2 linked regions of the Duganella dendranthematis genome follow. Each later gene encodes a partner of the first gene's protein in a complex. Links are inferred from orthologs where the notes say so. Each region holds a gene or a part of one and is shown on either strand. Other genes may lie near its edges.

Region 1 (3,139 bases):
CCCTTATGAGCGACATTATCTGGCCGGCGGCATATCTGCCCGGCACCACCGACAACTACGTATCGAATGAAATCACCGTGGCGGGCCTCAGCGCCGCCGACGTCTGGGCGCAACTGGATAACACCGACGCATGGCCTGGCTATTACAGCAACGCGTCGGAGATCTGCTTCCACGATGGCAGCGGCCCGACGCTGAGCGCCGGCGCGCGCTTCCGCTTCACCACGTTCGGCTTCGCGGTCGAGGCGGAAGTGGTCGAGTATGTGCCGCCGGCGCCTGGTCAGGCGGCACGCGTGGCGTGGCATGGATGGGTGGAGGGCGACGCCGCTGGGCGGCTGGATGTGCATCACGCCTGGCTGTTCGAAGACTTGCCGGGCGGCCGCGTGCGGATCCTGACGCAGGAAACGCAAAATGGCCAGCCAGCCCGCGAGCTGGCTGTCACCACGCCGAATCCGATGCTGAATGCACATCAGGATTGGATCACTGGACTGGCTGGCGCTGCACGGCGCGCACTGGCAGGCGGACTAGAGAGCTAACCCGCACACCGGGAAGAGGGGTCTGACCCGTACGGGGTCAGACCCCGCGGCGGAGCGCAGTGCGGGTTTAGCGCTGAGGTTGCAGGGCGGCGCGCAGCAGCACGATCAACGCGCCTTCGCCACCTTCGTGATTGCGCGCCTGGCAGAACGCCACCACGCCTTTTTGCACCAGCCAGCTGTGCACCATCGATTTCAGTACCGGCTCCTGGCCGCGCGAGCCGAAGCCGCGTCCGTGGATGACGCACACGCAGCGCTGGTTGCGTAGCCCGGCTTTGCTCAGGAACGCGCCCAGCGCATCGCGCGCCTGGTCGCGGTTCATGCCGTGCAGGTCCAGCTCGTCCTGCACCGGCCAGTGGCCCTTGCGCAGCTTCTTCATTACATCCGGACCCACGCCCGGCGCCGAATAATTCAGCGCCGGATCGTCTTCCAGATAATGGTCGACTTCAAACAGGTCCGACAACGATTCCTTCAACACCGCCGCGTCGTCTTCCGCCTGCGTCAGCTTGCGGGCGGGGGCTGTCGTGGCCGCTGCGCCGACACCCTTGGGCACCGACGGCGGCACATAGCGGTCCGACACCGGCATGCGCTTGACGCCGCCCAGCGCGGTCTGGAACAGGTTGGCTTCCACCACTTGTTTCTTCTGCTGCTGGACGCGCTCCGCCTCCTTGACGGCGCGCGTTTCGGCCTGCTCCTTGAGCTGTTTGCTCAAGGATTTGAGGTCGGCGAAGTCTTTCAGGCCCACGGATTACTCCTGGCCTTCCAGGTAACGCTGGGCATCCAGTGCGGCCATGCAACCGGTGCCGGCGCTGGTGATCGCCTGGCGGTAGATGTGGTCCTGCACGTCGCCGGCGGCAAACACGCCCGGTACGCTGGTGGCGGTGGCCATGCCTTCGCTGCCGGTTTTGGTCTTGATGTAGCCGTTGTGCATGTCCAGCTGGCCTTCGAAGATGCCGGTGTTCGGCTTGTGGCCGATCGCCACGAACAGGCCGTGCACGGTGACGTCGGTGACGGCGCCGGTCTCGGTCGATTGCAGCTTGACGCCGGTGACGCCGCCTTCATTGCCCAGCACTTCCTGCAGCGTGTGGTTGTACTTGATCTCGACCTTGCCTTCGGCGACCTTGGCGTTCAGGCGGTCGATCAGGATGGCTTCGGCACGGAACTTGTCGCGGCGGTGCACCAGCGTGACTTTCTTGGCGATGTTCGACAGGTACAGCGCTTCCTCGACCGCGGTGTTGCCGCCGCCGATCACCGCCACGTCCTGGTTGCGGTAGAAGAAGCCGTCGCAGGTGGCGCAGGCCGACACGCCTTTGCCCATGAATTCCTGCTCCGACGGCAGACCGAGGTACTGGGCCGAGGCGCCGGTGGCGATGATCAGCGAATCGCAGGTGTATTCATGGCTGTCGCCGATCAGGCGAATCGGCTTTTCCTGCAACTTCACGGTATGGATGTGGTCAAACACGATTTGCGTGTTGAAGCGCTCGGCGTGCTGCAGGAAACGCTGCATCAGGTCCGGACCGGTCACGCCCATCGGGTCGGCTGGCCAGTTTTCCACGTCGGTGGTGGTCATCAGCTGGCCGCCTTGCTCAACGCCGGTCACCAGCATCGGGTTCAGGTTGGCGCGGGCTGCGTAAATGGCTGCGCTGTAGCCGGCAGGGCCGGAGCCGAGGATCAATACGCGCGCGTGTTTAGGAGTGGTCATGGCAGGCTTCTTAAATTATGTTGGATTAATCCGAATGTGGGGGCGCGAACAAGGGCGGCAAGGGCATGCCGCTATTGCAATTGCGCAAGCAATACAAGATTATAGTGCAAGCAGGGAATCAGGATGAATCGTGGGGGCGGTTGTTGCTCTTATGCCTTAGAATACCGCTATAGGAATATTTCCTGACCGCCAACGTTGCAACACCTTAATACCTATGAGCAGTAAAAAAGTTCAGGAACGCACGCCGCGCACCGCCGCAGCCGCCGCTTCCTCATCGTCCGGCTACACCCGCACGCCTACCGAACGCCAGCCCCTGCCGAACCGGCTGGTGCGGCTGCTGTCGGAGGCGCGCTGGCTGGCGCTGGCCGTGCTGGGCCTGTATTTCGTGCTGATCCTGGCCACCTACAACAAGACCGATCCCGGCTGGTCGCATGAGACGCTGGTGCCGAAAGTCGCCAATGTGGGCGGCCGTGCCGGCGCCTGGCTGTCCGACCTGCTGCTCTATATCTTCGGCATTTCCGCCTGGTGGTGGGCATTCTGCATGTTGCGGCTTGTGTGGAAGGGCTATCGCCGGCTGACCCATAAATATGTGCTGTCGACCGAACCGGAGCCGGAACACGCGCAGGAGGGCCTGATCCGCTGGATCGGCTTCGCGCTGCTGTTCATCGGCAGTGTCGGGCTGGAGTTTTTGCGCCTGCGCACGCTGACCAGCCATGCGCAGCTGCCGCGCACCTCGGGCGGTGTGCTGGGCGAGCTGATCGGGCATTCGGCGCATGTGGCGTTCGGCTTCACCGGCGCCACCTTGCTGCTGTTGCTGCTGTTCGGCCTGGGCTTCAGCCTGTTCTTCCATGTGTCGTGGCTGGCGGTGGCCGAGCGTATCGGCGGCGCCGTCGAGAACGCCATTGAC
Region 2 (3,031 bases), 3.0 Mb from region 1 along the record:
CGTCGCGCAGCGCGGCGGTGATGTCGGCGCTGAAGAACGCCCGCATCCTGCTGGTCGAGGACAACACCTTCAACCAGCAGATCGCGCTGGAGATGCTGGAGGAAGTCGGCTCCTCGGTATGCCTGGCCGCCAACGGCATGGAGGCGCTGGAGCTGCTGCGCCAGACCGCCTTCGACTGCGTGCTGATGGACGTGCAGATGCCGCTGATGGACGGCCTGGAAGCGACCCGCCGCATCCGCGCCGACCCGCGCCTGGCCGACATGCGGGTGCTGGCCATGACCGCCACCGCCACCAGCGAAGACCGGGTGCGCTGCATCGAAGCCGGCATGGATGATTTCATCTCCAAGCCGATCCAGCCGGCGCTGATGTACCAGACCATCGCCAACTGGCTGCCGGAGCGCGGCGACGACCGCGTGCGCGAGACCGCGCCGGCGCCGGCGCGGCCGCAGCGGCCGGCCTTCACCCCCACGCTGGGCGGCGACCCGGCGGTGATCGATCTGTCGATCCTGGCCAAGCTGCTGGGTTACCATCCGCACAAGGTGCGCAAGTTCGCCTTCAAGTTCCTGCAAAACACCCAGGATGGCCTGAACCAGATGGAGGCGGCGCTGCGGCGCGGCGACCTGGGCGCGCTGCGCGACCTCGGCCACAAGCTGAAATCGCCGGCGCGCACCGTCGGCGCGCTCGGCATGGGCGAGCTGCTGCTGGAGCTGGAGCAGTTGCCGGCCGACGGCAGCGACGCCGACAACCAGCAGCAGGCCCAGGCGCTGCTGCAAAAACTGTGGCCGCTGCTGGAACAGATCACCGAACAGATCATGACCAACACCACCTTCGCCGACGATAATTGAGCAGAATTTGGCGGGTTTTGACAAACCACCGCACATTTCTGAAAAATGGGTTATTATTTACGCCATCCCTGCCTGCCGACCTTGTTGCTATCCCCTCCGAGACATTGAAATCGCGCGAATGGCACCCATGTGCTGCCTATGGCAGCGTTTGAGGCCCGTCCCCAGGCGTTATTACTTACATCTACCTCGATTGAGGAAACTATGAGCGAAAATATCAAACACATTACCGATGCCTCCTTTGAAGCCGACGTGCTGAAGTCCGACCGTCCTGTGCTGGTCGACTTCTGGGCTGAATGGTGCGGTCCATGCAAGAGCATCGCCCCGATCCTGGAAGAAGTTGCCAAGGAATACGAAGGCAAGATCCAGATCACCAAGATGGACGTCGACTCGAACCAGCAGATCCCGACCAAGTTCGGCGTGCGCGGCATCCCGACCCTGATCCTGTTCAAGAACGGCGTCGCCGCTGCGCAAAAAGTTGGCGCAATGGCAAAAGGTCAACTGACCTCTTTCATCGACAGCAATATCTAAGTAAGATATCGTGACGTTGTACCAGCGGCGCCGCGCCCGCGGCGGCCGCTGAATAATACGAGACACCCACGTAGTCCCCTCCCCTACCTTTACTTTCCCGTCACGGGATACTCAACAATATGCATCTATCTGAACTAAAGGCCTTACACGTTTCGGCGTTGTTGGAAATGGCCATCGGACTGGATATCGACAATGCGGCGCGTCTGCGCAAGCAAGAGTTGATGTTCGCCATCCTGAAAAAACGCGCCAAATCGGGCGAGCAGATCTTCGGCGACGGCGCCCTGGAAGTGCTGCCGGACGGCTTCGGCTTCCTGCGTTCGCCGGACGCCAGCTACATGGCCTCCACCGACGACATCTACATCTCGCCATCGCAGATCCGCCGCTTCAACCTGCACACCGGCGACTCGATCGAAGGCGAAGTGCGCACCCCGAAAGACGGCGAGCGTTATTTCGCGCTGGTCAAGGTCGACAAGGTCAACGGCGAATCGCCGGAAGCGTCGAAACACCGCATATTGTTTGAGAATCTGACGCCGCTGCACCCGAACGAGCCGCTGCGTCTGGAACGCGACATCAACGGCACGGAAAACATCACCGGCCGCATCATCGACCTGATCGCGCCGATCGGCAAAGGCCAGCGCGGCCTGCTGGTGGCGTCGCCGAAGTCCGGTAAATCGGTCATGCTGCAACACATCGCCCACGCGATCACCTCGAACCACCCGGACGTCACCTTGATCGTGCTGCTGATCGACGAACGTCCAGAGGAAGTGACCGAGATGCAGCGTTCGGTGCGCGGCGAAGTGGTCGCCTCGACCTTCGACGAACCGGCCACCCGCCACGTGCAGGTCGCCGAGATGGTGCTGGAAAAAGCCAAGCGCCTGGTCGAAATGAAAAAAGACGTGGTCATCCTGCTGGACTCGATCACCCGCCTGGCACGCGCCTACAACACCGTGATCCCGGCTTCCGGCAAGGTGCTGACCGGTGGTGTCGACGCCAACGCGCTGCAACGTCCGAAACGCTTCTTCGGCGCCGCCCGTAACATCGAAGAAGGCGGTTCGCTGACCATCATCGCCACCGCGCTGATCGAAACCGGTTCGCGCATGGATGACGTGATCTACGAGGAATTCAAGGGTACCGGCAATATGGAGGTGCACCTGGAGCGCCGCCTGGCCGAGAAACGCGTCTACCCGTCGATCAACCTGAACAAATCGGGCACCCGCCGCGAAGAGTTGCTGATCAAGCCGGACCAGCTGCAGAAGATCTGGATTCTGCGCAAGCTGCTGTACTCGATGGACGAGATCGAAGCGATGGAGTTCATCCTCGACAAGATGCGCGCCACGAAGAACAACACCGAGTTCTTCGACATGATGAGGCGGGGCGGCTAAAGCCGCATGCCTCTGGGGAGCTTGGCCCTGCAGGGCCAAGCCGCTCCGCAGGCGCGCGGCGGTGCCGCACGAAACCCCTGCTCCGCCGTCGCGGCGGGCGCGCATTAACAAACAGGCAACCTCGGTTGCCTGTTTGCGTTTGCGGGCGTATAATCGCCGATCGCATTATTTTTTAACCTGGCAAGTGAGCGGCAATCGGGTCACGAAGTGGTATCGACCGACGAAGTGCTGTTTGGCTACCTAACTATTGAGGCTCCAAATGAAAGCAGAAGGTCA

What was found.
Region 2: the proteins of trxB (region 1) and trxA are in contact, whole or in part, in a crystal structure (PDB 1F6M), measured with the Escherichia coli proteins. The link is inferred for Duganella dendranthematis from one-to-one orthologs.

The regions. Positions count from the first base shown.
Region 1 is NZ_CP051684.1:4,622,123-4,625,261, forward strand. The notes cover bases 256-3,071. They hold trxB (thioredoxin-disulfide reductase), read right to left. Parts: upstream 2,233-3,071; coding sequence 1,279-2,232; downstream 256-1,278. Other genes in these bases: HH213_RS21215 (SRPBCC family protein), read left to right, coding at 256-533; HH213_RS21220 (Smr/MutS family protein), read right to left, coding at 601-1,275; HH213_RS21230 (DNA translocase FtsK), read left to right, coding at 2,447-3,071. Outside these bases: more of HH213_RS21215, read left to right, coding at 6-255; more of HH213_RS21230, read left to right, coding at 3,072-3,139.
Region 2 is NZ_CP051684.1:1,592,106-1,595,136, forward strand. What follows is about bases 2-2,709. They hold trxA (thioredoxin TrxA), read left to right. Parts: upstream 2-1,046; coding sequence 1,047-1,373; downstream 1,374-2,709. Other genes in these bases: HH213_RS07370 (PAS domain S-box protein), read left to right, coding at 2-845; rho (transcription termination factor Rho), read left to right, coding at 1,493-2,709. Also shown: more of HH213_RS07370, read left to right, coding at 1-1; more of rho, read left to right, coding at 2,710-2,755; HH213_RS07385 (type B 50S ribosomal protein L31), read left to right, coding at 3,015-3,031. UniProt on the Escherichia coli protein: Participates in various redox reactions through the reversible oxidation of its active center dithiol to a disulfide and catalyzes dithiol-disulfide exchange reactions.